DNA from 4 places in the Embleya sp. NPDC020886 genome. Region 1 is predicted to be linked to each of the others. Evidence: riboswitches for the same ligand, from Rfam matches in the RefSeq annotation. Region 1 holds a riboswitch; each other region holds the start of a gene.

Region 1 (7,286 bases):
CAGCGCGGTCAGCAGCACCGCGCCCGCCGCGGCCACCGCCGGGATCCAGCCCTGCTCGAACTCCACGGTCTCGGCGACCATGTCCGAGGCGACCAGCCGGTGGAAGAGCACCCGGCCGGCCGCCGGCCCGGTGAACCAGGCCACGCCCGCCGCCAGGACGGTCACCAGGAACGTCTCGCCGAGCAACATCCGGCGCAACTGGCGGGGCGTGGCGCCGATCGCGCGCATCAGCGCGAACTCGCGCCGGCGCTGCTGCACGGACAGCCCGATGGTGCCGGCCACCACGAACACCGCGACCGAGACCGCCAGGCCGCCGAAGACGCCGGCGAGCGAGATCAGGTCGGACTTGTTCGCCAGGATCTCGGGGTGCTCGACCGCGCCGCGATCGTCACCGGCCAGGATCCGGACGTGATGGTCGTGCAGTGCCCCGGCGACCCGCTTGCGCAGCGCGCCGAGATCGCTACCCGGGGCGGCCACGATCGCGATGTCGGCGACGGTGCAGGCGGGCGTCGCGAGCCGGTCCGCCTGCGCCGCCGCGAAGAACACGCCGGCCTGCGAGACGGTACGCGCGGCCCGGGCGATGCCGCTGACCCGGTACGCGCTCGCGCCGCCGTGCGCGGCGATCTCGACCCGATCGCCCACGGCCACCCCCGCGCGGCGCGCGAGCGTACTGTCCAGCACCACCTCGTCGGCCCCGACCGGCGCGGTGCCCTGCGCGAGCAGGTACGGCGTCAGGGCCGCGGAATCCCACGCGTGGCCCTGCGCCCCGTGGTTGCCGGCGGGGCCGATCAGCGCGGTCTCGAAGGTCTGTTCGCCGACCGCCGCCCGCACCCCCTCCAACGCCCGCACCCGAGCCACGAGCCCCACGGGCAACGGGGTGCGCTCGGCCAGTGCGAAGTCCCGCTCGCGGTCGCCGGAACCGTCGCGCGGACCGGTGAAGGTGGGATCGCCGATCACCAACAGCGAAGCCTGCGCCAGGCGTTGCGGCGGCGCGTTGTTGCGGACCCCGGTTTCGAGCAGCCCGCCACAGGCCATCACCACGGTCGCGCCGAAGCACAGCGCGATGAAGGTGGCCACGAAGCCACCGGCCCGAAAGCGCAGCGTGCGCAGGGCGAGCCCCCACATCAGCGGACCCTGCCGATCGGCCCGGGTCGGCCCGGCCCCGGCACGTCCGCGAACGCGCCCAGGTGGGTCATCCGCTCGGCGATGGTGTCCGCCGTCGGCGCGCTCACCCGGTCCGCGATCCGGCCGTCGGCCAGGAAGACCACGTGGTCGGCATAGGAGGCGGCGACCGGGTCGTGCGTGACCATCACGACGGTTTGGCCGTCGATCCGTACGGATTCCCGGAGCAGGCCGAGCACCTCGGCCGCGGTCCGGGTGTCCAGCGCACCGGTCGGCTCGTCCGCGAACAGCACGGCGGGCCTCACGACGAGCGCGCGAGCGATCGCGACCCGCTGCTGCTGGCCGCCGGACAACTCGTGCGGTCGGTGTCGGGCCCGGTCGGTAAGGCCCACGTGCGCGATCACCTCGGCGACACGCCGGCGGTCGGCGCGTTTGCCCGCGAACCGCATCGGCAGCGTGATGTTCTGTTCCACGGTGAGCGTGGGCAGCAGGTTGAACGCCTGGAAGACGAAGCCGATGCGTTCCCGGCGGAGCTTGGTCAGCGCGTTCTCGTTCAACTCGGCGAGGTCCTGGCCGGCCACCGTGACCGTGCCCGACGTGGGTCGGTCCAGACCGGCCGCGCAGTGCAGGAAGGTGCTCTTGCCGGAGCCGGACGGGCCCATCACGGCGGTGAACGAGCCCTGCCCGAACGTGATGTCGACCCCGTCGAGGGCGGCGACCGACGCGGAGCCCCGGCCGTGGACCTTGCGCACCGCGTCGAGCCGGACGGCCGGCGGGCCGGCGCCCTCCCACTCGGCCGGCGCCGTGTACCACTCGTGTGTCGGTTGCCCGCCCACGTCGATTCTCCCGCCGATCCGGCCGCCACCCCGTGTACGGCACCGGGTCCAACGCTAGGAGCGCGAATCGCCCCTGCCCATGGGGTCGGCCACCGTCCGAGGGTGGGGCCGGCCCCACCTGTGCCCCCGGCGGGCCGGGTCCGCCGAAGCCGCTCGCGGGCCGGAAATCGGGCCCCGCCTGGGCCGAAGTGTGTACGCCGGGTCGTCCTCGCGGAGGGCGTGCCGGCCCCGGCCCCGGACCTAGCCTCGTAGGCATGTCCGCAGGTCGAGTGGAGGAGGGAAGAACATGACGAAGGCACGCGGTTCGTTGACGGCCGGCCTGGCGAGCGCGCTGGTGGGCGCGGCCCTGAAGCTGTTCGCGGACGACGTCGACACACCCGTGATCGCGCTCGGGAAGATCGGCGTCGTGCTGCTGATCGTCGGCATCGCCGAAGTGCTGTACGGGCTCTACCGGTTGACCCGCGAGGCCGGGGAGGCCCGGGAGGCCCGAAAGCCCTGACCGGGTGCGCCGAGCGCGGCGAACGGCCCGGTGATCGGGTCCCGACTGCTTCCCGGTCGCTTCCCGATCGCTTCAGTGATCGGTTCGGTGACCGGCCCGGCAATCGGCCCGCCGATCACCACCCGTTCAGCGCACCTGCCGCCGCCCCGGCCGACGGTGCGCCACCCAACCCAGGATGCCCGCGCCGAGCAACGCCGAGCCCAGGAAGGCCGACAGCAACAGTCCGCCGCCCGAATCGTGCCCGCCCTGCCGCGTCACGGCCGCCGGCGCCCGCAGTTCGTCGACGCCGCGATGCACGCCGAGCCGGCCCGTCCTCGGCTCGACCGCCCGTTCCGCCGCTCCCGGATCGGCCGCCACGTCGATCCGCACGGTCGCGGTGGCCTGGCGGCCGAGCCGGTCGACGATCGTGTAGTGGAAGCCGTCGCGCCCGGCGAAGCCCGGCCCCGGCGTGTAGCGCAACACGGCCTCCGTCGTGCCCTCGTCCGGAGCGCCCTCGACGTCGAGGACCAGACCGTGCTCGGGATTGGTGTGCGACACCAGGGCCAGCCCCTCACCGGTGTCGCCGGCCAGCACCGGGACGTCCACCGACTGCCCGGCGCGAGTGCCGACCCGATCCGTGACGGCCCGCGGCGCGGCCGGCATCGGCGCTCCGAACCCGCCGTTCGGCCGTACCCGGTCGACACGCGAGCCCGGAGCGGAGTCGCCGGCCGGGCCGGCGACCACGGGCGGCAGCGACGGGATGGGCACCACGGCAACGGCGGGGCACCCGGCGCCCACACCGAACAACACCGCGCAACACACGAGCACCACACCGACTCGACGCATCCGGACGGCCGGTTCGGGTGTTCCGGAAACCGTGGCCACACAATCCTCCGGCACTCTGGTCCGGACACGGCCGGATCTGGGATGGGTCGGCCGGCGCCCGCCGGATCCGATGCCGGCCGAGGGAGCCGCTCTCGAACCCCGATCCTGTGCGCAGTGCCCACCGGTTCGCGACGCGGCACGCGGAGCGGCGGCGAGCTTCACCCACAAGCGTGGACCGACCGGGCCCGACAGTGGACCCGGCCCGGCGCGCGTGTCATGGTGGGAGGCGCTATGCGACGGCGGTACGAGGAAGTCGGTGTGAATCCGACGCGGTCCCGCCACTGTGATCGGGGAGCGACTCCCACACCGGCCACGACCCCGCGACGGGGTGGGAAGGCCGGGAGGAGCGAAGAGCCGAGAGCCAGGAGACTCACGTCGTCGCCACCTCACCAACCGGGGCGGATTTCCCCGAGAGAGGCCGGTGCTGCCGCCATGTCCTTGGTACTGAGCCGGATCTACACCCGTACCGGCGATGCCGGTACCACCGCGCTGGGCGACAACTCCCGGACGTGCAAGACCGATCCGAGGTTGGCGGCCTACGCCGACACGGACGAGACCAACGCGGCGATCGGGGTCGTGCTCGCGCTCGGCGACCCGGAGCCGCAGACCCGTGCGGTGTTGGCCCAACTGCAACACGACCTGTTCGACGTCGGCGCGGACCTGTGCGCGCCGATCGCCGAAGGCGACACCCGGCTGCGGATCACCGAGGCCGACGTGGCCCGGCTGGAGGAGCACTGCGACGCGTTCAACGCGGAACTCCCCACGCTGCGCTCGTTCGTCCTGCCCGGCGGCAGCCCTGCCGCGGCCCTGCTGCACGTGGCCCGCACCGCGGCCCGGCGCGCCGAACGTTCGACCTGGGCGCTGATCGAGGCGGACGAACCGGCGGCGGGTGGGTCCGCGACGGTGAACCCGCTCACCGCGCGCTACCTCAACCGGCTGTCCGACCTGCTGTTCGTGCTCGCCCGACGGGCCGACGCGGGTGGCGCGGGTGATCTGCTGTGGCGTCCGGGCGACAACCGCTGAGCGGTTCGGCGGCACGGCCCGGGGTCGGCGACGCGATGGCCCGAGTCGCCGAGGTGGGGCCCTACTTCGTGCTGCGGACCGGAGCGATCGCCGACGGCGCGGGCTTTCGGCCGTTGGTCGAGTTGTACGACCGCGCCGCGCCCGACGCGTGGGCGGCCCGGGTGGAGTACGTGCGGGGCCGGTTGCGCACCGACGAGCCGCGGGTCGCCGCGTCGATCCTGTACCTGGGCGTGGCCTCGCGGTTGTGGTCGGTGGCGCTCGGCGCGGCGGTGCTCGGTCGGGTCGTGCCGGACCTGGACCCGGTCCGGACGCACTGGCGCTTCCCGGCGAGCGGTGCGATCGAACTGTGGGCGCCGGATCCGATCCCGACGCCGGTGCTCGCAAACCGGGCCGGGATCGACCGGGTGTACGCCGCGGTGATGACCGCGCACCTGGTGCCGCTGGCCCGGGCCACTCGGGCGGTGGTGCCGATCGCGGAGCGCCTGCTGGCCGGCAACGCCGCGTCGGCGCTGGTGGGTGCGGCCCGGGTGCTGCACCGGCACCCGGCGCCGGACGAGCCGGAGCTCGTGACGACGACCCGGTCGTTCGCCGACGGTCTGTTGGCCACGGGCCTGCTGCGAGGGAGTGGGCTGCACGGCGCCCTGGGCGCGTTCCGGCGCACCACGTGCTGCCTGTACTACCGGATTCCCGGCGGCGGTACGTGCGGCGACTGCGTCTTCCATGACAAGCCGCCGCAACCGACCCGGGTCCGGATCGGGTCGTCGGCGCGCGGGCGTGACGGCGCACACTGACCGCGTACGATCGCCCGCTCGGCCCCCGGGACGCGCTCCGGATCCGGCCGAGCGGGTGATCCATCGGACACGCCGCCGCGCATCCGGGTGACATTCCCGGATCTGCGGCGCGGACTTTCCTAGCCTCGTCCCGGAGACACCGATTCCGGCATCGACGCACCGAACGCCGGGACCGTGTCCTCGGTCCTGCCGGGTCTGCGCCCCCGGCAGGATCGGGGAGACGGCCCCGGCCGTCGAAGGGCCGCCGAGGACGAATGACCGGCCGTTCGCCGGGCAGACGCAGGGCGCGCGGTCCTCGGCGATGACGCGAGGACATCGAGACCGTGAAGAGGAGTACGCACCGATGAGTACCCCAGGCCGAGAGCCCGGCGGCAGGTCCGCGTCGCGCGAGCCCGACGAGATCGCCGTCGACCCGACCGTGCCACCGCCCGCCGATTCCGTCGTCGAACCCCGCGTGCCGTCCGAGCTTCCCCGGCAGGAGCGCACCCCCGGCCACAAACAGGAGCAAGTGGACCACGCCGTGGAGGAGTTGACCCAGGCCGAGCCGCCCGAGGCGATCCACCGCAAGGTCGGCGAGGCGGCCGAGCGGATCGACCGCGCCGCGCCGCGCACCCGGCGCCGGGCGCAACGGATCGCGGCCGCCGTGGCCGACCGGGCCGAGTCGGCCGAGGACGCGGTCCGCGACCGGGCCGACCAGGCCAAGGAGACCACCCGACACAGGACCGCGCAGGCCAAGGAGGCCGCCGTGCACCGCGCCGAACAGGCCAAGGAGACCGCCGGACATCGCGCCGAACAGGCCAAGGAGGCCGTCGAGCGCCGGGCCGAGCAGGTCAAGGAGGCCGCCGGCCACCGGGCCGAACAGGCCAAGGAGGCCGTCGAGCGCCGGGCCGAACAGGCCAAGGAAGCCGCCGGCCACCGCGCCGAACAGGTCAAAGAGGCCGCCGGCCACCGCGCCGAGCAGGTCAAGGAAGCCGCCGGCCACGGCGCCGCCCGGGCCCGCGAGGTGGCGGGAAACCGGGTCGGCCACGCCAAGGACCGCACCGTCGAGGTCGGCCACGCGGCCGGCAACCAGCTCTTCGACCACACCCCCGACCCGCTCCGGCACGCGAGCCTGGCCGGCGCGGCGGAGGTCCGCAGCCGTCCGATCCCCGCCGCCATCGCCGCGGCGACGACCGTCCTGGTCCTGATCTGGGCGCTCCGCAGGTCGCGCCGATAGGGACGAGGGCGCGACGACCCGCCGGCACCCGGCTCCCGGGCGCTCAGCCGGCCGCCGCCTCCCGCGTCCACATCCGCAACACCCGTCGGGTCGCCTCGTCCGCGCCGGGCCCGTACCTCGCGGGCGCCGTCGCGGCGATCGCGACCCGTACGTCCGCCTCCGACCGCCCCGCGCCCCGCGCGTACTCGGCCGGCAACGCGGCATTGAGCTCCGAGGCCGACTCCGGCTCGGCCGCGTGGGCCAGGATCAACCCGGTCAGGTCCTCGCCCGGCAGCCCGTAGCCCACATGCGACCAGTCCAACAGCACGAAGTCCTCCTCCCGCGCGATCAGATTCACCGGACGCAGATCCAGGTGGCACGGTACGTACGGCAGTTCGGCGGCGCGTTCCGCCAGCGGTCCGACCGGGGACGGGGGTTCGAACAACCAGAGCGGTGCGTCCGGGCGCGGCGCGGCCTGCGCGGCGCCGAGTCGGCGGGCGAAATCGATCCATCGGGGCAGGTCCCACGTGGTCCCGGACCGCCCTCGCACGTAGTCGAGCCACAGCGCCACCGACCCGTCCGGTCGCCGGTCGGCCCGCAACGCCCGGGGCGCGGTCAGCCCGAAGGCGGCGTACACGGTGGGCGCGAAGCCGCTCTCGTACGCCTCGACCTCACGGGCCCAGTAGCGCGGATTGGCGGACGCCGTACCGTCCGGCGTCGCGAGTTTGAGCACCGCGTCGGCGCCGCTGCCGCGCACATGCCAGACGTCGGAGTGCGCGGACAGCGGCGCGGCGCCCAGCGGGGAGCCCAGTTCGGGCGGTACGGATTCGATACGCACCGGCGGCGGCGCGGGGGGCTCGCTCAGGGTCGCCTCCGGGACGGTGCGCCTGTGGTCAACGAAGGACCGGGGCTCGGGGCGGGCGTCGGCGACCGATGTGGTGCCGGTAGGCGATCGG
Region 2 (7,286 bases), on a different contig from region 1:
ATGCCGTCGGCGCCGTCGGCGCCGGTGCGCGCCATCACCAGGTACACCGCGGCGGAGCCGGCGCCGGAGATGAACTGCTTGACGCCGTGCAGGAGATAGTCGTCGCCGTCGCGGGTGGCGCGGGTGCGCAGCGCGGCGGCGTCGGAGCCGGCTCCCGGCTCGGTCAGGCAGTAGCCGGCCAGATCGCGCATCGAGCACAGCCCCGGGAGCCAGCGGGCGCGCTGCTCCGGCGTACCGTGCCGGTCGATGGTCGCGGCGACCATGTTGTGGATCGAGTAGTAGGCGGCGATGGTCGGGCAACCGCCCGCCAGCGCCTCGTGGATCAGCGCGGAGTCGAGCCGATCGAGCCCCGAACCGCCCGCGTCCTCGCGGACGGTGATGCCGCCGAGGCCGAGGTCGGCGCCCTTGCGCAGGACGTCGACGGGGAAGTGGCTGGTGCGATCCCATTCGATCGCGTTCGGGGCGAGGTGTTCGCGGGCGAAGTCCCGGGTGGTTTCGACGATCGCGAGCTGGTCGTCGGTGAGCGTGGTCACCGGGTCAGTCCATCGTGGGGATGTCGAAGTTCGCGCTCTCGCGCGCGGTCGAGGGCCAGCGCGAGGTGATCGTCTTGGTCCGGGTGTAGAAGCGGATCGAGTCGGGCCCGTGCTGGTTGAGGTCGCCGAATCCGGATCGTTTCCAGCCACCGAAGGTGTGATAGGCCACCGGCACCGGGATGGGCACGTTGACGCCGACCATGCCGGTGTTCACCCGGCGGCCGAAGTCGCGGGCGGTGTCGCCGTCCCGGGTGAAGATGGCCACGCCGTTGCCGTACTCGTGCTCGCTCGGCAGCCGCAGCGCGTCTTCGTAGGAGGCCGCGCGGACCACGGACAACACCGGGCCGAAGATCTCCTCGCGGTACACCCGCATCGAGGTCGTCACGTGGTCGAACAGCGACGCGCCGACGAAGTAGCCGTCCTCGTGGCCGGGTACGCGCACGTCGCGGCCGTCCACGAGCAGCTTGGCGCCCTCGGCGACGCCGATGTCCAGGTAGCCGTGCACCCGATCGAGCGCGTCCCGGCCGACCAGCGGGCCGAAGTCGGCGTCCGGGTCGTGCGAGGGGCCCACGCGCAGCGTGGCGATCCGGGCGACGAGCTTTTCCACCAGCGCGTCGGCGGTCTCCGCGCCGACCGGAACCGCCACGGAGATGGCCATGCAGCGTTCCCCGGCGGAGCCGTAGCCGGCACCGATCAGCGCCTCGACGACCTGGTCGAGGTCCGCGTCCGGCATCACGATCAGGTGGTTCTTGGCGCCGCCGAAGCACTGGGCGCGCTTGCCGTTCGCGGTGGCGGAGGTGTAGACGTACTCGGCGATCGCGGTCGAGCCGACGAAGCCCAGGGCCTGTACGCGCGGGTCGGTCAGGAGTGTGTCGACGCTCTCCTTGCCGCCGTGGACCACGTTCAGCACGCCGGGCGGCAGGCCCGCCTCGACGAAGAGTTCGGCCAGGCGCAGTGGCACCGAGGGGTCGCGCTCCGAGGGCTTGAGCACGAACGCGTTGCCGCAGGCGATGGCCGGCGCGATCTTCCACAGCGGGATCATCGCCGGGAAGTTGAACGGGGTGATGCCGGCGACCACGCCGAGGGGTTGGCGCATCGAGTGCACATCGATGCCGGAGCCCGCGTTGTCGGTGAACTCGCCCTTGAGCAGGTGCGGGATGCCGGTGGCGAACTCCACGACCTCCAGGCCGCGTTGCAGGTCGCCGTGGGCGTCGGCGATGGTCTTGCCGTGCTCGGCCGACAGCAGCCGGGCCAGCGACTCGCGTTCGGGTTCGACCAGTTGCAGGAAGCGGGCCAGGACTCGGGCGCGCCGCTGCGGGTTCCAGGCGGCCCACGCGGGTTGGGCCTGCTCGGCGTCGGCGATGGCGGCCAGGGTGTCGGCGCGATCCGCGAGCGGAACGCGTGCCTGTACTCGACCGGTGTTGGGGTCGTACACGTCGCCGAACGCGCCGGATGCGCCGGGGACGTGCTTGCCGCCGATGAAATGGGAAAGTTCGCGGACCATGAACGACCTGTCTCTCGTCGGGTGCGATCCGGAGGTCGGGGCACGACCCGGGTGCGCAACGTCGGCGCGGGTGCGCGTGGTTGCCCGGTGCGGGTCGACGTCGAAGTGGTCAGGAAAACCTGGTGGGTTCGACGTTCGCAGGATCATCCGGGGCGAGGGCGCGGACCGGTGTCATGCGTGTTTGCTCCATCCTCGTGGACAACACGGATATACCCGCGGCCGGTATCCTGACTTCCGGATCGACGCACGATGCCCGCCTTCCCGGCCTTCGCCAGTGGCTTGGTGCTGCGGCAGCGCACTCCCCGGTCACAGTGGCGGGACCATGCCGGATTCACACCGACTTCCCTGCACCGCGGACCTTGTAGTTGAAGACGATATAGTCGGACGTCCTAGTAAGTCCAGTGCCGGCTGTGACCCGACGGCCGGCGTTCGAGGGCGAGTCCGGTGACGAGTTCCGAGGTGACCCGGATCCACACCTGATCCTCGCCGAGGCCGTCGAGGTCGGGCAGCAGACGATCCAGGTGGGCGACGACGTGCGGATCGCCGACCCGGGAGGCGTGTCCGGTCACGGTGCCCGTCCAGCCGGTGCGGGTGGCCCGGTCGACGTGGTCGGCCTGGAACGCGACCACCGCGTCGTGCGCGGCCTTCGCGAGCGAGGAGTCGAGCGGGGCCCGGAACACCACACACTCGCGATCGACGGCGAACGCCACCAGGTGCACGGCCGGCAGCGCGCCCTCGCTCACCACGACGCGTCCCAGTCGGGCGTTGGCCATCAACCGCAACGCCTCATGGCGACCGAGGGGACGTTTCAGCACGGCGTCTTCGCTCATTTCCAACCCTTTGGCCCGCCCCCGACCGGGGGCCGGTCCGGCCGCTTCCCCGGGCGATGGGTGCGGCGGCCGGGCCGACCTCGGCTGCGCACGAAGCAAATACGGCCGGGCTCGACCGCGCTCTCCGTGCGGGCCGACCCGGTGGGTCGGCCGCACCCCCGACTCTGCTCCCGGTCCGTGCGGTCGAGCAGGGCCGTTGGGCCCGGTCGGGTTCGGCGAAGGTCCTCGGCCGGCGGGGGATCGGGGAGCAGCGGTCCCCGCGGGACGTCGAGGTCGCAGGGCGTGCGCTTCGGGGGAGTGCGCCCTGCCGGTGCTTCCGTGCTCCGTCCGATGCGCGCGTCGGCGGCCGAGCGGCCGGGCACGGATGCACACGCGACACCGGGCGCCCCGCCCGCCGCCGCCCCCGGGCCCACCCACTTGATCCACCCGTCCGGCCGCCGTGCGGCTGCCGGACGCCTGCCAGGAATACGAGGAAACGATGACCGACCTCGAATCGCCGCGCGTTGGCTGCAGCGCGGCCCCCGGCGGCCGCCCCGGCCGCCGGCCGAAGCGTGGACACGGCGTTCGCGCGGGGGATTTACGCACGCCCGCGACCTACGACCCCGAATACCGGATCTGGATGGTCGCCCAGCTGGCCCGCCTACTGGACCGAGGCCCCGACCCGGTACTGCTGAGCCTGGGCCGCGGCACCGGGCCGGTCGAAGCCGAACTGGCGCGCGCCGGACACCGGGTGCTCGCCGTGGACGTGCCACCGGAGGCCGTCGACCCGGCCCGCGGCCAAGGCGTCGACGTCGTGCGTGCGGACGTTTTGGACCGGACGTTGCCGAGCGGTGCCCGGATCGTCGTCTACGCCGACGGCCTCGGCTGCCGGCCGAACCACCCGACCCGGGGCCTGCGTTCGATCCTGGAACGGGTCCGCGCCTGGTCGTCGGCCGGCACCGGCGGCCTGGTGGTGGCCGACGATCCGCCCCGGGCCGGCCGGGCCCTCGGGAAGGTCCCCGGCCTGTCCTGGCTCGCCGCCCTCGCGCTGGCCGACGAAGCCGAACTGGTCGGCTTCCGGGACGTGACCGCCGCCACGATCGGCTACCTGCACCCCCGGACCGGCCCGCGCGAGCGCGCGATCGTCACGGCCCACCACTGAACACCGCCCGGCGCGCACCATCGACACCGCAACACCGGCCCGGGGCTACCGCGACAGCGCCGCCCGATAGGGCCGGAAGAACGCGCGCAGCTCCTCCGCGTACAGCTCGGGCTCCTCGAACGCCGCGAAGTGCCCGCCGCGCGGGGGCTCGGTCACTCGCACGACGTTCGTCATGCGCTCCAGCCAGGCCCGCGGCGGGCGCACGACGTCACCGGCGAAGAGCGAGAATCCGGAGGGTACTTCCACCCGCCGGGCGTGCTGCTCGAGCGGGATCGCGGCGTTCGCCCGGTACATGCGCATCGACGAGCCGATCGTCTCGGTGAACCAGTACAGGGAGAGGTTCGTGAGGATCTCGTCCTTGGTGAAGGACCGCTCCACCTCGCCGGCGCAGTCGCTCCACCCCCGGAGCTTCTCGACGATCCACGCGGCGAGCCCGGCCGGCGAGTCGTTGAGTCCGACGGCGGCGGTCTGCGGCTTGGTGCGGTGCATCGCGGCGTAGGCGCCCTCGGTGCCGCCCCAGGCGATCGCCTCGTCGAGCCAGGCGCGTTCCTCGGGCGCCAGGTCCGCCGGGTCACCGGTGAACAAGGGCAGGCCCGCGTCCGTACGGTGGACGGCCACGACCCGGTCGGGGTGGTCGAGCGCGAGGTAGCGGCTCACGTGGCTGCCCAGGTCGCCGCCGGCCGCGCCGAAGCGCGGATAGCCCAGGATGTCCATGAGTTCGGCCCACAGGCCGGCGACGGCGATCGTGTCGAGTGCCGCGCCGGTGGGGCGGTCGGAGTATCCGAAGCCCGGCATGTCCGGCACCACCACGTCGAACGCGTCGGCGGGATCGGCGCCGTGCGCGCCGGGATCGGTGAGGAGCGGGATCACCTTCGTGTAGCGCCAGAACGAGTCCGGCCAGCCGTGGCCGAGCACCAACGGCAACACCGGCCCGGTCGGCGCGACCGCCCGGGCATGCACGAAGTGGGTCCGAAGGCCGCCGAGCGGCACCCGGAAGCGGGGCAACCGGGCGAGCGCCGCCTCCTGCGCGGGCCAGTCGAAGCCGTCCGCCCAGTAGGCGAGGAGCTCGCGCAGGTAGTCGAGATCGGTCCCGAGCGCCCACCCGGCCTCCTCGGGCGTATCCGGCAGGCGCGTCGCGCGCAACCGCGACCGCAGGTCCTCCGACGCCGCGGGCGCGGTCTGCGAGACGAAAGGCTCGGGGCGAGGCAGGGCATCCGACATGGAACGCATGCTAACCGGGCCCGAGCGTGAACACGCCCACCGGTGGCGCAACATCGGCCGCGCCGCCGGTGTGCCGGGTATGTCTGGGGGCCCACGCTCTCGAACGAAACGGACCCCACGTGCGCATCCGACTGTCGCGTCCGCCCCGGATCCCGAAACAACGTCCGCGCCGCACCGGGCCGGCCCGGCGCCGGGCCCGACTCGCCGCGGTGACGGCGGCGACGCTGCTGAGCCTGACGGCCGCCGTCCCGGCGCCGGGCACCTCGATCCCGACGCGATCGCCCGCTTTCGCCGACGTCGCGCAACCGGCGCCGCCCTTCGCCGAGACCCTGACCCCCGAACTGGTCGCCCTGATGCAGCGACTGCGCGTCCCCGGCGCGATCGTCTCCATCCGGACCCCCGAATGGGGCACCTGGACCACGACCCTGGGCACCGGCAACCTGGCCGACGGGACCCCCATCCGCACCGCGGACCACATGCGGGTCGGCAGTATCACGAAGACCTTCACCGGGACGATCATCCTGCAACTCGTCCAGGCGGGACGGTTGTCCCTGGAGGACCCGGTGGCCGCCTTCCGGCCGGACGTACCCGACGGGCAACACATCACCATCCGGCAACTGCTGCAAATGACCAGCGGTCTGTACAACTACAGCGAGGATCCCGGCTTCAACCGCACGCTCGACGAGCACCCGCAAACCGTGTGGACCCCGGAGGAGCTGCTGGCGATCGCGTTCGCGCATCCCGCGTACTTCCCGCCCGGGGGCGGGTTCCACTACTCCAACACCAACACGATCCTGCTCGGACTGATCGCCGAGCAGCTCACCGGGCAGCCGCTCGCCGAGCTGTTCCGCCAACGCGTGTTCGAGCCGCTCGGCATGTCCGAGAGCAGCCTGGCGAACGACTCCGGGCTGCCGCTCCCACACGCGCACGGCTACGAGTTCATCGGCAACGTGGCGAGCCTGACCGCGCCGGTGCTCACCGGCAAGGACGCGGCCTGGGCGGACTGGTCGGCCGGCAACCCCAAGGACGTCACCGACGCGAACCCCTCGTGGGCCTGGTCGGCCGGCGCCGCGGTATCCACCCTCGACGACCTGCTGCGCTGGGCCCCGGCCCTGGCCACCGGCACTCTGCTCGACGCGGAGCTGCAGCGCGAGCGGTTGACCTTCGTGCCCACCTCCGACCGACCCGGCGCGCCCGGCTACGGGCTCGCGATCGCGAACTTCGGCGGATTCCTGGGCCATGACGGCCAGTTGCCCGGCTACAACAGCTTCGTGGGGTACAACCCGCAGTCCTGCGCGACGGTCGTGGTCCTGGTCAACCTCAACCAGTCGCCGGACGGCAACGCGCCGGCCGACGAACTCACCAAACTCGTCTTCTCGAAGGTCTTCCCGGGCACGGCCACCTAGCCTCGCGCCCCCGGTGACTCGGGGGCGAAGGCGGAACCGGGTGCGGGCGCGCAGGCCCGCACCCGCGATCCGTGCGCGCGGAACCGCCCGGTTACCCGGGGTGGACGTCCAACGCGTGCTCACCCGTGCGGAGTTCGCCGTCCGCGCCGAGCAGCGCGGCGCGCGTGTCCGGTGCCGATGCCCGCCAGGTGGGGCGCAGCCCGAGCAGGAAGGCGTGTCGGTACGCGGAGGCGATCGCCGCCGCTCCCGCATCGTCCAGCACCTGCGTGTCCATCAGGTCGAACGTCACCGCGACGACGTCGTCGCTCAACGCGTTGATGCGCGCCACCAGGTCCTTGCGCAGGCGATGCGCGACGGACGCGTCCACGATCCTCGGTACCACCACCCGCGCACGGCCCTGCTCCACCAGACACTCACAGTCCCAGGTGTCGGTCACTGTCTCCCCCATCCCCATCCCACGTCGAAGAACACGCCCGCAGGGGCGGGCCGTTCCGCTTCATCGAGTCCACCGCACGCCGGGAGTCCGCGCACGGTCCGATACGCAAACGAGACAAAAACGAGGGAATCACCGGACCCGGCGACAGCCGGCCGCCCCGGCCCCGGCGCCTGCACCTCCGGTGGACGCCGAAGCGTAGCCGGAGGCGGATCACA
Region 3 (7,286 bases), on a different contig from region 1:
GCCCACGAGTCGAGAAAAGGGATGGATCACCTCGGTGCCCCTTGCCGGCGTCGACGCCGACCCATATCCGCTCGTGTGGCGTGATCAAGCCCGTCGCTCCGTTTCACGGTGACCAACTCTTGCGCGGCCCGAAGAAATACTCCGCCGACAGGCCCCTGAGCAGCGGTGACCACAGTCCTCGATCAGTGGTCGGAGCGTCCCCCAGGGCCGGGTGGCCATTCCTTCCGAGCCAACGACGGTAGAAGACCATCAGCCATAGCCGGTCCTCCCGGACCGCCAAGCATTCCCGGGGAAGGCCATGCACCGAAAGCTCATACTGCTGCTCTGCGCGTTACCGATCGCCGGCGGGTGCGACAATTCGTCGCCGGAGAAAACGACCGCGGCCGAAACGCCCACCGCGAGCGTGACCTTCGTGCCGCAGCCGAGCGCACCCACACTGTCCCCCACCCCCAGCCTGCCCGCGTCGCCGACCACCACCTCCGCGTCACCCACCCGCAGGACCGACCCGTCGCCGGTCGCAACCACGCCCTCCAGGAGGAGCAGTACTCCGGCCGGCGGCGGCGACACCCGGCCCGCCGGAACCAAGGGTCTGGACTGCGGCAGGCTCCTCGGCAGCGGCACCTTCACCGACCCCCACCGGCTCGGCGTCGTCGACGGTCCCGTGGCCGCCAGAGGCTGCGAGCCGCTGACCTCCGGCTCCCCGTTCAACGTTCGATACTTCTCCTTCAGGCTGACCGCCACACCGGGCGCGAAAGCGCATGCCGGGGCGTCCTTCGCCCTGGTCAGGGGCGCGATCAGCCCGGTCTACCCGGCGATCGTCCAGCCCAACGGATGGATCCTCAAGCACAGCCTGGGCTCCGGCTACTGGACCGGGACCGAACCCGGCTTCACCGGCCGCTACCAGATCATCGCCGATCTGTCTCCGGGCACCTACATACTCCGCGTCGACAAACTCGACTCCCCCCTACGCTCCAACACAACGCCGTCCTACGACATCGAAGTCGACTCCGATCCCTCCTGAGAGCCCCTGCCGGGCCGCATTCCCCTTCGGGCCGGCAGGGACCTTGATGCCCGGGTAGGTGATGGCGGGGTTCCAAGTCACGTGCTGCCTGGTGTCGGAACCGGCTTCCGCATACGTGTCGGCCGTCGCGGCCGTCGCGGTGCCGGGCGGTCCACACACCACGGATCCACACTCGGGCCAAGTCGCGTTGCCTGCCCGGGACACGGGCCGCCCCTCGGAGGCCCAGACAACAGCACCGACCCGGAGCTGATCGAACGGCTCACCCGTGCGATTCACTCACCGCGACGGGCACCGACATCAACGCAAGCTCCAGGAGGCGCATTTGGTCGACGCAAGGGTGCGCTGTCCACGAAGGGCGGGCTGGGCCGGCCGCCCGACGACCGACTCTCGGCCGTGACTCACGTAACGGGTGAAGACCTCCTCGGGACCGTGGTGGTCGATGCCGGCCTCGGGGAGGTCCTGAGCCGTCGCGAGGACGTGCAGATCCCGCCGCCCCAACTTTGGGGCCCGGCTCGCCGATCGTGGGATGTTGCTCATCCCGGTTCACCAGGGCCGGGCTGTCACCGCGGGATTTCGGTCGCCAGGCGTGGCGTACGCGGCGGTTCGGTGCGGCGATTCCCGGTCGCCTCGAAGGCAGCGGCCAGGCCGAGCAGGGCGTTGTCGTCGTACGCGCGGCCGGCGAAGGTCAGCCCCACGGGCATGCCGATGTCCGCCATGGCGCCCATCGGCACGGTGACGGTCGGGATGCCGAGGTGCCGGGGCACCAGGTTGCCGTTCGCAACCCACACGCCGTTGCGCCAACCGAGGTCGGCGGACGCCTCCTCGACGTCCATGTCCGCCGGGCCCACATCTGCGACGGCGGGGAACACCACCGCGTCCAAGCGCAGTTCGTCCATCCACGCCTCGAGATCGACCCTGCGTGTCTCCTCGAGGCCGCGCAGGCCCGCTTCGAGGTGTGGGATGTCGGTGAACGACGCGTACGGGCGCTCGCGCACCAGCCTCGGGTAGTCGGCGATGGTGTCGTCGAACCCGACGTAGCGGTCCGGCAGTTCGTCGGGGTGCTTGGGCCAGATCCGGGCCGGGTCGACGTCGGCGAGGGTGGCCAGTGTCGGGTCGCCGTTGGCGCGCAGGAAGTCGTCCCACGCCCACGCCGAAAGGTCCTCGATCTCGACGGTGAGGAACGCGGGGTCGACGAGGCCCCTGGTGGGCAGCGACGGCGCGCCGGGGCGGTCGGCCTCGTAGTTGGTCACGGCGGGGAAGTCGACGTCGACCACCTCGGCGCCCGCGGCCTCCAGGTCGCGGCGCGCGGCCTCCCACAGGGCGATGACCGACGCGCGTGTCCGGATGCGTTGCCCGGTCGGGCCGCCGATGCCGCCGCGGGGGTTCGTCCCGGCGTCGGGGTCGGCGTTGATGTACATGCGGGGCACGCCGATCCGCCGGCCGGCGAGCGTGGCGCGGGCCGCGGTCGCATCCGCCGGCGCCAGGGCCGGGTAGGAGAGCGGGCGTATCCGGGACGCCGCGGGCAGCGGTATCCACGGCTGGGAACGCCACAGGTCGCCGCGGGTCTGCGGGTCGTCGGCGACGACGACGTCGAGGAGTTCGAGGAGGTCGGCCATGGTGCGGGTGTGCGGGACCACGACGTCCATGGTCGGTACGAGCGGCCAGTTGCCGCGTACCGAGATGACGCCGCGGCTGGGTGTGTAGGCGCACAGCGCGTTGTTGGAGGCAGGGGCGCGGCCCGACGACCAGGTCTCCTCCCCGAGGCCGAACGCGCCGAAGGACGCCGCCGTCGCGGTGCCCGATCCGTTCGACGATCCGGAGCCGTAGGCGCTGGTCAGCCAGTCGGCGTTGTAGGGGCTTTCGGCGCGGCCGTACACGCCGCGCTGCATGCCGCCGTTGGCCATGGGCGGCATGTTGGTCAGCCCGATGAGCACGGCCCCGGCGGCCCGCAGTCGCTCGATGGCGAACGCGTCGCACCGGGCGACCAGGCGTTCGAACGCCGGCGAACCGGCCGCCGCCGTCAGTCCCTTCGCGAGGTAGCTGTCCTTCGCCGTGTACGGGATGCCGTCCAGCGGGCCGAGGCTCTCGCCACGCGCCCGGCGGGCGTCGGAGGCCGCGGCGTCGGCGTGGGCGTTCGGGTTGGTCACGACGACCGCGTTGAGCGCGGTGGCGGTGCCGGGCCGGTCATAGGCCGCGATCCGCGCGAGATAGGCGTCGAGCAGGTCGACCGCCGTGGTCTGGCCTTTCTCCAGCGCCACCCGCAGGTCGGCGATGCCGGTCTCCACGACGTCGAATCCGCGGGTCATGCGGGGTGCCTCCTGGCTGGTTCGGTTCGGCGGCCTCGGTAAACCGGTACGCGGGGTCGAAGCCGTGCCCCGAACCCGGGCGGGCGAACGGCATCCCACGTCCGTGCCGGATCGATCCGGCACAGGGCGAGCCTAGGTGCTGCCGGATCGATCCGGCAAACCCTGGGCCGGACATCTAGACTCCGTGGTTGTGAACGCCCGCATCGTGACCCTGATCGACGTGGCACGCGCCGCCGGCGTGTCCCGGAGCACCGCCTCGGACGCCCTGCAAGGCTCCGGACGCGTGGCCGAGGCCACCCGCGCCCGGGTCCGCGAGACGGCGGACGCGCTCGGCTACCGCCCCAACAGCGCCGCCCGCCGTCTGCGCCGCGCCGACGCGGGGGCGCTCGGCCTCTACCTCCCCCGGACCGCGACCCGGCTCGACTACTACCTGGACCTCGCCTTCGGAGCCGTCGAGCGCGCCCAGCACGACGGGCTCGACGTCGTCCTGCTCGGCGGGCCCACGGGCAGTTCCGGACGGGTCGCCTCCCGAGTCGACGGTCTCCTCGTCATCGACCCCGACGGCTCCGACCCGGCCGTCCCGAAACTCCTCGACGCGGGCGTCCCGGTCGTCACCGGCGAGCGCTACCTCGGCCCCAGCCGCGCCCCGATCGGTGCCGTGGTGTGCGACAACGCCGCCTCGCTCGCCGCGGTCCTGGACCACCTGCGCGAACGCGGCGCGCGGCGACCGGCGCTGCTCGCCCCGGGGGGCGACTCGGCGTGGGCCCAAACCCTGCGAGTGAGCGCCGACGCGTGGGGAACGCCGCACGGCGTCCCGGTCACCGTACGCACCGTCCCGTTCGCGGCGACCCCCGCACAGGCGGCCGAAGCCGCCAGGGACCTGCTCACCGCGGAACCGGACATCGACGCGGTGGTGTGCGGCCCCGACGGAGCCGCTCCCGGCGTCCTGCACGGCGCCCGCGCCCTCGGTCGAACTCCCGGCGCGGACCTGCTCGTCGCCTCCTGCGTCGACGGCACCGCCACCCGCACCGGCAACCCGCCGATCACCGCCGTGGACTTGCGCCCCGCCGACTATGGGCAGGCCTGCGCCGAACTCCTGTGCGACATTCTGGCCGACCGCACCCCACCCGACACCGTCCGCCTCCACCCATGGAAACTGCGCACCCGGGCCTCGACCCAGGGTGGCCACTGAACCAACCGCGTGCCGCCCGTTCGAGTGCTTCCCGCCCAAGGCCGATGCCGGCAGGCGCCGACTGCGGAACGTGCTGCGTCGCGTCACTCCCCGCACACTACGACTTGCCTTGATATCTCACGTATTGGCGCCAAATCTCGCATTGCGGCGACAGCCCCCGGGCTCGCCCTGGTCATGACGGCCTGGTTGCTCACAGCCCACGGCACCCCGCCACCCCGCCACCCCGCCACCCCGCCACCAACGTCCCCACCACGGCCGCCGATTACGGTGCCCGCCGGCCGGCCTCCCGGTTCGCCGGCGACGGCAGCGGCGGCAAGTTCATCCCGGCCACCGGTAGCTCGACGACGCCCGAACCGCCCAACACGATGCAGTCCGCACTCGCCCTGGCCGCGGCCGGCGTCGAGGAGGCCACCTTCGAGGACACAGTGGACCGGCTCAAGGCTGCGGCGCCCCCGACCCGCTCGCCACCCGGCAGTCCGTATGGGGCGCGGCCGGAACCCCGTTCCCGCTGAACCCCTCCTTCACCACTCCACTCCCCCTCCCCCGTGCGTCCCCTGACCCGGCCCCGGTGCCGGCCGCAGGCGGGGAGCCCCGAGTGTGGGGCTCCCCGTGTGGTGGAAACCGGCCGGCCCAGGCACTTCGGCGCCGCGGCGAAGGGTCACCGCCGCGCCGGGTCCTCCCCACCGGTCGGCGGTCGGAACGAACACGACACCGGATCGCGAACACCGGCCCCACCGATGCGTCGCCGGCCGTTGTCCGCGTCTTCGGCGCGTGGTCGCCCCATCCGGCTCGTGCGGTGGCTCCCCGCGGCGCCCTCGGCCGGCTAAGCTGTCGCACGCAGTCGGTTCGCCCTGCCATCCGGGTAGGCGCGTCGTAAGAGGGAACCCGGTGTGAATCCGGGACTGCCCCGCAGCGGTGAGTGGGAACGACCGCCGTCAAACAGCACTGGACCCGACTCGGGTCCGGGAAGCGACGGCCAGTAGGTGTCCGCCCTTGGCGGATGTGCCCGCGAGTCCGAAGACCTGCCACTGCCCGTGCGCCGCCGATGCGCACGGTGATCTCGGTGACCTCGTGGGCGGGTCGGCGGACAACCGGTGGGACACGTGCGGGAGTACACCGACGTGACCCGTGTGGTTTGCCATTCCCTTCGTGCCTGCGATCCGTCCCGGGATCTTGTCGACAGGCTCGCGAAGGAGAGTTCCGTGACCACCAAGTCCGCAGCCGCGGCGGCCCGTGCCACCGTGTACGGCTATCCCCGCCAGGGCCCGAATCGGGAGCTGAAGAAGGCCATCGAGGGCTACTGGGCCGGCCGCATCGATGCGCAGGCGCTTCGGGACGCCTCGGCCGAACTGCGCCGCGCCAACTGGGAACGCCTCGCCCAGGCGGGCATCCACGAGGTACCCACCGGCGACTTCTCGCTGTACGACCACGTCCTCGACACCAGCGTGGCCGTGGGTGCGATCCCGGCCCGTCACCGCGCCGCCGTCGAAGTCGACGCCTTGGACGGCTACTTCGCGATGGCGCGTGGCACGCAGGACGTGGCGCCGCTCGAGATGACCAAGTGGTTCGACACGAACTACCACTACCTCGTGCCCGAACTCGGGCCGGACACCGTCTTCGAGGCGAACTCCGCCAAACAGGTGGCCGAGTTCGAGGAGGCCGTCGCGCTCGGCCTGACCGCCCGCCCGGTGTTGGTGGGCCCGCTCACCTACCTCCTGCTTGCCAAGCCCGCGCCGGGGGTCGCGGCCGACTTCGAGCCGCTGACCCTGTTGGACCGGCTGTTGCCGGTGTACGCCCGGCTGCTCGCCGACCTGCGTGCCGCCGGCGCCGAGTGGGTGCAGCTCGACGAGCCCGCCCTGGTCCAGGACCGCAGCTTCGCCGAACTGAACGCCGCCAAGCGGGTCTACCGCGATCTCGGCGGCCGCACCGACCGGCCCAAGCTGTTGGTGGCCTCGTACTTCGACCGCCTCGGCGAGGCGCTGCCGATCCTGGCCCGGGCGCCGATCGAGGGCCTGGCGCTGGACTTCACCGGGGCCGCCGCCGCCAACCTCGACGCGCTGGCCGCGGTCGGCGGGCTGCCCGGGAAACGTCTGGTCGCCGGTGTCGTGGACGGCCGCAACGTATGGATCAACGATCTCGGCAAGTCGCTGACCACGCTCGGCATACTGCTGGGCCTGGCCGACCGGGTCGACGTCGCCGCCTCCTGCTCGTTGTTGCACGTGCCGCTGGACGCCGACGCCGAACGCGACGTCGACCCGCAGATCGCCCGCTGGCTCGCCTTCGCCCGGCAGAAGACCGACGAGATCGTCACCCTGACGCGCGGCCTCGGCCGGGGCACCGACACCATCGCGCCCCACCTCGCCGCCAACCGGGCCGACCTGGCCGCCCGCAGGACCTCCGCGCTCACCCACGACCCCGCCGTACGCGCCCGCGCCGCCGCGGTCACCGACACGGACGCGCGCCGCAGCAAGCCCTATCCCGAGCGAGCCGCGGCCCAACGCGCCCACCTGGGCCTGCCGTTGTTGCCCACGACCACCATCGGCTCCTTCCCGCAGACCGCCGAACTGCGCACCGCCCGCGCCGATCTGCGCGCGGGACGCATCGACAGTGCCGGTTACGAGGAACGCATCGAATCCGAGATCCGCGATGTCGTCGCCTTCCAGGAGAAGGCGGGCATCGACGTCCTGGTGCACGGCGAGGCCGAACGCAACGACATGGTCCAGTACTTCGCCGAACAGCTCGCCGGCTACGTGGCCACCCGACACGG
Region 4 (7,286 bases), on a different contig from region 1:
GCCGTCGAGGAGGACTCGGCCCGTCTGCGGCCGGCGCAGCCCGGCCAGGGCCCGCAGCAGCGTCGTCTTGCCGGCGCCGTTCGGCCCGAGCAGGCCCGTCACCCGACCGAGGGCGAAGCCGACCGTCACGTCCGTCAACAACGTGGCGCCGTCGACGCGCACGCCGACGTTTTCGGCGGCCGGCGCCGCCGGGTTCACGACGATCACGGCCGACTCCCCCCGGCCGACCTGCCGGCCGCCTGGCGCCACAACAACCATGCGAAGAACGGCGCTCCGAGCCCGGCGGTGACGACGCCGACGGGGATCTCCTGCTCCGGGAGCACCGAGCGCGCCACGATGTCGCTGCCCACGAGCAGCGACGCGCCCACGAGCGCGGACATGGGCAGCAGGAGGGCATGGCGCGGGCCGCACACCAGGCGGACGACGTGCGGCACGACCAGACCCACGAACCCGATGACGCCGGTATTGGCGACCAGACATGCGGTCACCAGCGCCGCCGCGGCGATCAGGGCCCAGCGGGTGCGTTCGACGTGCACACCGACGGAACGGGCCGCGGTCTCGCCGAACGCGAACGCGTCGAGGTCCCGGGCGGCCGCGACCATCGCCACCGTGCCGAGGACGGCCACCACGACCAGGAAGACGGCCGTGTTCCACCGCACCCCGGCCACCGAGCCCAGCGTCCACTCCATGACGCCGCGGACGGCGTTGCGGTCGCCGAGGACGAGCACGACGAACGAGGTGTACGCGCCGCACAACTGCCCCACCGCGATGCCGGCCAGCACGGTCCGCGAGGCCGGCAGGGTCCGGCTGTGCGCACCGGCGAGGGTCAGCACGACCAGGACGGCGAGCAGGGCACCGACGAAGGCGGCGGCCGGGAGCGCGCCGATCACCGCGGTGCCGGAGACTCCGACACCGAGGACGATCACGGTGACCGCGCCGACGGCGGCGCCGTTGGAGATCCCGAGCAGGTAGGGGTCGGCCAGGTCGTTGCCGGTCAGGGTCTGCAACACCGCGCCGCACACCGCGAGTCCCGCGCCCGTCGCGGCGGCCCCCAGGACGCGCGGCAGCCGCAGTTGCCAGATGATCCGGTCGTCCAGCGCCGTGACGTCGGAGCCACCGAGACCGAGTCGGCGCAGCACCACGTCGGCCACGACGTGCGGCGGCTCGTGGACCGATCCCACGGCGAGGCCGAGCAGCACGGTGGACAACAGCAGTACGGCGGCGACGGCCAGGGCCACCGCCGCACGGCTCGCGCCCGCGAGCCGTGCGGCGGGACGATCCGTCACGGACGCGGGGTCAGGTTGCCCAGGCCGGCCGAGACCCGGACGGCACCGTCGGCGAGCAGCACGCCGGGGGTCGACTCGGAGAACGGCACGACCACGTACGCACGGCGCTGCACTGCTTTGAGCTTGTTCAGCACGGGGTCGTGTTCGAGATAGTCGATCTTGGACTGTGCGGTGTCCCAACCGGCGTCCGCGAGCACGATGGCGTCCGGGTCCGCCGCGACCACCTGCTCCCAACTCGTGGTCTTCCAGCCACCGGCCAGCGTGTCGAAGACGTTGCGGGCGCCGACGGCGTCGAGCACGAGCTGGGGTCCGCCGTGGCCCGCGCCGACGTACGGGGTCTTGGTACCCGAGTCGTACCAGAGCACGTTCAGGCCCTTGCCCGCCGACTTGGCCGTGACTTCGGCAAGTTGCCGCTTCTGCGCATCCCGGATGGCGGCGGCGCGCGGTGCGACACCGAACACCTCGGCGACATCGCCCAGTTCGTCCCACACCGTCTGGAAGGACGCCGACGCCTGCTGCTTGCTGTCGGCGCACCCCAACGGCGACAGGTAGGTGGTGATGCCCTGGGAACCCAGTTCGTCCCGCGTGCCCGCCACCTTGTCGGTGAAGGCGCTGGAGTAGGAGGCGTAGAGGAAATCCGGGCGCGCCGCGAGGAGTTTCTCCTTGGACGGGTACTTCTCGGAGAGCACCGGGACGGTGTCGTAGGCCGCCTTCCATCGCGCCGGGACCGCGTCGTCGAGGTACGCCGTCCCGGCCATCCGGGTCTGTAGATCGAGAGCCAGGGCGACTTCGGTGGCGCCCTGGTTGAGGGTGACCAACCGGGCCGGCGGTGACGTCACGGTGGTGGTGACGCCGCACCTGCTCACGCTCACCGGCGTCGAGTGGCTGCTCCCGGCCGCCGCGGCGGGCTTGTCGGCCTCGGGGGCACCCGTGCACGCGCCGAGCGCGCCGACGAGCAGGATCGCCACGGCAGCGAGTCCGGAGCGCGTGGAACGCGGGGCGCGCGCCGGAGGTATGAAACGTTCGAATCGAAACGGGCGCAGGGCAGCGCGGGGCATGTGTTCTCCAACCCTCGTGGAACATGTCGCGCCGTGGCCGGTCTCCTGGCTTCCGCATCGACGTTCCGCAGCCGGCCTTCCCGGTTGGCTCGTTCCCGATCCACCCAGTGACCCCGACCGCTGTGGGAGCGGTCGGCGAGGGCCGCAGGACTCCGCGGCTACAGTGGCGAGGGCCGCGCCGGCATTCGACCGGCTTCCCGTACACCACGGCGGCGATAGGCTACCAAACCGCTCGTCGTGCCTCGTCGGCGCTCACGCCCACCGACGCCGGCCGGGTCCTCTCGGGACCGGCAACCCTCTCCGCGCCTGGACCCACGGGTGGAACAACGGGTGGAGACGCGGATGGATCCGAAGGTGGGTCCCTGCGGCGGAGGTCGCCTACGGGGCATGGCCGTCCTGGGGGTTGCGCTCGTCGGGCTCGTGCTGCGGATGCTGCTTGCCCAGGCCGTCGCGCGCGACGTCCAAGCGGCCCGGATGCGGGCCGAGTCGGAGGAGGTGATACTCCCCCATCCGGCGCATCGGCCGGAGCCGCACGGGGCGGCGCTACCGCGTGTGGAGGATGTCCGCCTCGCCGGACGTGGCATGCACCCGCACCCGGTGCGGTGCGGCCGGATCCCGGGCCACGTCGACCTTGACCGAGCCGTGCTCGCTGCTCGCGTCCGTCGCGTAGGCGGTGCCGGCCGGCAGCCGGACCCGGGCGTTGTCGCCTTCGGCGTCGACTCGATCGGGCGGCGCGGCGAAGGACAGGTCCACCGCGTCCCGGTCGGCCCGGGCGACGACCGTACGCGTGGTCAACCGCTCGCCGCGGATGCCGCCTTGTGCCGTCCGCGCGTCCAGATCGCCGGACAGGCCGGTCAGCGTGACCTGCCCCGAGGTGGTGCCGACCCGGACCGCGAGCCCCGGCGGCACGCTCACCTCGTAGGAGACCTGCGCGCTGCCGCTCACGGTGTGCCGCAGCGTGAGCGTGCCCTCGGCCGACATGTGTTCGGTTGCGGGTTCCGCGGTGCCGAAATGCTTGATCTCGGTGACCCGCACCGACCCGGGCCCGCCCTGAACCACCTGCACCCGACCCGCTCCGCCGACGATCACGAGCCGGGTGAGCGGCGCGTCGATGGTGTACTGCGCCCGGCGGGTGGTTGCCTGAGACGGCGAGTCCGGTTCGGCACACGCGGATCCGCCCAGCAGGAGGCCGGTGAGCACGCACAGGCGCACCGGGCGACCGAGTGCGCGGCCGGCGAAAGATGGTGAACGCTTGGGCCACATGGGAGTTCCCGTCCTGATCGGAGTCGGCGAGCACGAGCTCGTGGGCACGAGTGCGGCGGCGGACCGGACTCGGCGTCGCACTACTGTGCCCCGATCGCGGTGAGGACCGGGATCCGTGCCGCCCGGCGTGCGGGGAGCAGCGCCGCGAGCACACCCACCACTGCGGATCCGGCTGCGATCACGGCGAGCGTCGACCACGGGACGGCGAGCACCTCCAGGCCCTGATCGGCCAGTCCGCGCCGGGCGGTCACTCCCCAGCCGACGCCCAGCAGCAGTCCCAGGAGCGTGCCGTACGCCGACAGTGCCACCGATTCGGCCCGGACCATGCGCCGGATCTGCCCGCGCGAGGTGCCGATCGCCCGCAACAGGCCCATCTCCCGGGTGCGTTCGAGCACCGAGAGGGTGAGCGTGTTGACCACGCCCAGGGCGGCGATCAGGATCGCCAACCCGAGCAGCGCGTAGACCAGGTCGAGCACCCCGTCGATTCCGGCCCGGATCACGTTCTTGTACTCCTCCCGGTCGCGGGCCGCGGCCTGGGGGAACGGTGCCAGGGCCCGGGCCAGGCTCGCCTTCAGCGCGGCTCGCTCGGTGCCCGGCGCGGCGTCGACGAAGATCATCGCCTCCTGCGCGCCCGGCGCGATCCGGGCCGGCGTGTCCAGGTCGGTCAGCGGTGCGTCCCGACGGCCGATCGACCGACCCGCCGGGTCCGGCGCCCGCAGCGCACCGACCGTCACGGTGGCCTCGGCGCCGGCGGGGCCGCGCAGACGCACCGGGCTGCCGACGGACAGCCGCAGGCCGGCCGCGTATCCGGCGCCCAGGCTGATCGTGCCCGGAGGCGGCGCCGGCAGCAGCACGCCGGTCGGCGACCGCTGCCGCAGGACCGCGGGCAGGTCCGGATCGGCGCCCTGTACCCACGCGTTTCGGGATCCGCCGTCGGTTACCACCTCGACCCGGGCCTCGCGCAGCCGGATCACCCGGCCCACACCCGGCGCCCGGCGGACGGCCTCGACCACCTCCGCGGTCAGCGGGGCGTCGCCCTTGCTGCTCTGAACCGTGATGTCGGACCCGAGGGTGCGATCGATCCGGGCATCCATTGACGCACTCGCGGACGCGGCGACCACCGCGGTGGCCGAGGTACGTCGGGGGTCCCGCACCAGGTTCTCCCGCCCGAGTCGATCGATGCCGGCGCCGCGCCGGCCGGTGAGCCGCGCGAGCACCGGGATCACCGTGCGCACCAGCAGCGGGCCGAGCACGATCACGGCCACCAGGCTCAGTACGACCCCCACGATCGCGAGCGCCCCGCCGACCAGGGCCGCCAGGACGCCGGCCGCGCCGATCCCCGCGCCGATCACGGTGCGCCGCCGGGCGGGACGGGTGGTCGCGGGACCCGCCGCCTCGCGCAGCGCCGCCATCGGCGCGACCCGGCTCGCCCGGGCGGCGGGCACGGCGGCGGCGAGCAGGGTGCCCAGTACGCCGACCAGGTAGGCCGCGATCGGCGTGCGGGCGGTGATCGCCAACGGGGCGTCGGCCGGGCCCACGCCCGCGCCGCCGATCGCCTCACGCACCAGCGCGGCCAGGCCGATACCCGTGGCCAGGCCCAGGGTCGAGCCGATCGCGGCGAGCAGCAGCGCCTCGACCAGGACCGAGCGACGGACCTGGCCACGGCTGGCGCCCAGCGCTCGCAGCAGCCCCAGCTCTCGGGTGCGGCGGGCGACAAGCATGGAGAGCGTGTTGACGATCAGAAAGCCGGCCACCAGCAGCGAGACGCCCGCGAAGCCGAGCATCGCCGTACGTACAAACTCGACACCGGCACCCGCCTCGTCCGCCTCCGCGGCGGCGAATTGGGCCCGAGTGCGCACCTGCGCGCTCGCGCTCGCGCCCAGGGCGTCGCTCACGCGCCGGGCCAATTCGGTGTCGGCGACACCGGCCGCCGCGTCCACCCGTACCGAGGTCAGCACGTCCGGCACACCCAGGAGCCGGGAGCGGGCGGCGTCGGTGTCCAGGAAGACCGCGGGATATCCGGGATCGAGGGCGCGAAACGTCGCGATGCCCACGATCACCGCCTCGAAGCCGCCGGGCACCGCGACGATCCGGACCCGATCACCGAGCCTCAGGTGAGCCCGCCGCGACGAACTCGCGTCGAGCACCACCTCACTGGGGCCGTGCGGCTCCCGGCCCGAGGTCAACCGGACGGGCGAGCCCGGATCGGGAAGCCGGTTCCCGGCCACGGTCCGGCCGCCCGCCGTGCCCTCCACCCGCTGATCGCCGCGCGCCACCACGGCCACGTTGTGCACCTCGATCACCGGATGGGCGGCGGCCACCCCCGGCACCCGCCGGACCGCCTCGAGCACGCCGGCCGGCAGGGTCGGCGGCCCACCGGGCGCGGCCGAGCGCAGCCCGGCGTCGCTGTCCGGATCCGGCGCGCGCACCGTCACATCGGCTGCGCCGTCCACCGCCAGATCCGTCGCGGCCCGGGTCGTCGTATCGGCGAGCACCAGCGTGCCCGTCACGAACGCCACCGACAGCAGCACCGCGAGACCGGACAGCAGCAGCCGACCGCGATGTGCCAGGAACCCGCGCAGGGTTGTCCGCAACATGCGCTCACCCCCGCCCGATCCGGAACCGACGGGCCCGCGCGGCCGATTCGACCGGGCCCGGGCCCACGCGGTCGGCTCGGGTGGTGTGCCCCGGTGCGCCCGGGGCCGGCGCCGGTGTGCGGTGTTTCATGACCGTCCTCACTCGAAGCGGACCGCGTCGACGCGGTCCCGGTGCCGCAACGCTCCCGCCGCCACCCGTTCGCGCGCGTCCGGCTCGCGACCCCCGGGCGGGACCGGGTCGCCCGGTCCGGGTCCGCCTGCGGCATCGGTCGTGCGACCGATGCCGGAAGGTCCCTCCCCGGGGGGACGCGCGGTCGAGCGGGGGCGAACTACCGTCTGTCCGTGGAACACAGCCGACCGCCCCTCACCCAGCGCCTGACCCTGCGTCACCTGGTCGCGCTGGACGCGATCGCCGCCGTCTTCGTCACGGTCGTGGTCAGCCCGGACCCGCGGCGTCTGGACGAACGCGGCCTGCCGCCGGCGCTGTTCGTCCCGGTCGTGATCGCGCTGGCCGCGGCCGTGTTGGTGCGCCGACCGGCTCCGCTGCCGGCCTTCGGGCTCTGCTGCGTGGGATACGCGACCATGGCCACGCACGGCTACGCGAAGTCGCCGCTGATCCCGCTGATCTTCGTGATCTACACGGTGGGCCTGACCCAACCACCGCGGCGATCGGGCGTGCTGGTGGGCACGGCGACGCTGATGGTGGGCATCGCCCCGCGCCTGGCCGGGTCCGACGAGTCGACCTGGTCCTACCTGACCGGCTGGCTGCCGGCGGAGATCGGGCCGCTGCTGGCCTTCTGGGTGATCGGGGTGACCGTGGGCAAACAACGGGCGTACAACGCGGGCCTGCGCGAGCAGGCCGAACGACGGGCCCGGGCACAGGCGGAGCAGGCACGCCGCACGCTGATCGAGGAGCGGCTGCGGATCGCCCGGGAGATGCACGACGTGGTCGCGCACAGCATGAGCGTGATCGCGGTGCAGGCCGGCGTCGGCCACCACGTGAGCGGCAACCGACCGGACGAGGCGGCCAAGGCGCTCGCCGCGATCGAGACCACCAGCCGCTCGGCACTGCGCGAACTGCG

Evidence for each region. A riboswitch is a leader RNA that binds a small molecule or an ion and turns the genes downstream of it on or off. The one in region 1 is predicted to bind cobalamin.
Region 2: linked by a shared signal. The riboswitch ahead of ACH4U8_RS11105 (CoA-acylating methylmalonate-semialdehyde dehydrogenase) and the one ahead of ACH4U8_RS26920 (cob(I)yrinic acid a,c-diamide adenosyltransferase) in region 1 are both predicted to bind cobalamin.
Region 3: linked by a shared signal. The riboswitch ahead of metE (5-methyltetrahydropteroyltriglutamate--homocysteine S-methyltransferase) and the one ahead of ACH4U8_RS26920 (cob(I)yrinic acid a,c-diamide adenosyltransferase) in region 1 are both predicted to bind cobalamin.
Region 4: linked by a shared signal. The riboswitch ahead of ACH4U8_RS41500 (ABC transporter substrate-binding protein) and the one ahead of ACH4U8_RS26920 (cob(I)yrinic acid a,c-diamide adenosyltransferase) in region 1 are both predicted to bind cobalamin.

The regions. Positions count from the first base shown of each region.
Region 1 covers NZ_JBIRRX010000008.1:167,297-174,582, forward strand. Annotated here, with positions in the region: gene ACH4U8_RS26900 (ABC transporter permease) at 1-1,125, opposite strand, end outside; gene ACH4U8_RS26905 (ABC transporter ATP-binding protein) at 1,125-1,958, opposite strand; gene ACH4U8_RS26910 (DUF5708 family protein) at 2,245-2,457, shown strand; gene ACH4U8_RS26915 (Ig-like domain-containing protein) at 2,584-3,321, opposite strand; cobalamin riboswitch at 3,566-3,693, shown strand; gene ACH4U8_RS26920 (cob(I)yrinic acid a,c-diamide adenosyltransferase) at 3,754-4,344, shown strand; gene ACH4U8_RS26925 ((2Fe-2S)-binding protein) at 4,320-5,135, shown strand; gene ACH4U8_RS26930 (hypothetical protein) at 5,479-6,351, shown strand; gene ACH4U8_RS26935 (phosphotransferase) at 6,395-7,168, opposite strand; gene ACH4U8_RS26940 (hypothetical protein) at 7,224-7,286, opposite strand, start outside.
Region 2 covers NZ_JBIRRX010000003.1:16,043-23,328, forward strand. Annotated here, with positions in the region: gene ACH4U8_RS11100 (acyl-CoA dehydrogenase family protein) at 1-533, opposite strand, end outside; gene ACH4U8_RS11105 (CoA-acylating methylmalonate-semialdehyde dehydrogenase) at 538-2,037, opposite strand; cobalamin riboswitch at 2,237-2,407, opposite strand; gene ACH4U8_RS11110 (pyridoxamine 5'-phosphate oxidase family protein) at 2,427-2,867, opposite strand; gene ACH4U8_RS11115 (hypothetical protein) at 3,487-4,008, shown strand; gene ACH4U8_RS11120 (epoxide hydrolase family protein) at 4,054-5,229, opposite strand; gene ACH4U8_RS11125 (serine hydrolase domain-containing protein) at 5,349-6,635, shown strand; gene ACH4U8_RS11130 (hypothetical protein) at 6,727-7,083, opposite strand.
Region 3 covers NZ_JBIRRX010000005.1:441,721-449,006, forward strand. Annotated here, with positions in the region: gene ACH4U8_RS21070 (hypothetical protein) at 299-1,021, shown strand; gene ACH4U8_RS21075 (amidase) at 1,582-3,327, opposite strand; gene ACH4U8_RS21080 (LacI family DNA-binding transcriptional regulator) at 3,518-4,519, shown strand; cobalamin riboswitch at 5,381-5,546, shown strand; gene metE (5-methyltetrahydropteroyltriglutamate--homocysteine S-methyltransferase) at 5,722-7,286, shown strand, end outside.
Region 4 covers NZ_JBIRRX010000021.1:11,400-18,685, forward strand. Annotated here, with positions in the region: gene ACH4U8_RS41490 (ABC transporter ATP-binding protein) at 1-207, opposite strand, end outside; gene ACH4U8_RS41495 (FecCD family ABC transporter permease) at 204-1,286, opposite strand; gene ACH4U8_RS41500 (ABC transporter substrate-binding protein) at 1,283-2,254, opposite strand; cobalamin riboswitch at 2,362-2,587, opposite strand; partial or broken gene ACH4U8_RS41505 (DUF2975 domain-containing protein) at 2,729-2,845, shown strand; gene ACH4U8_RS41510 (hypothetical protein) at 2,888-3,607, opposite strand; gene ACH4U8_RS41515 (ABC transporter permease) at 3,688-6,204, opposite strand; gene ACH4U8_RS41520 (sensor histidine kinase) at 6,547-7,286, shown strand, end outside.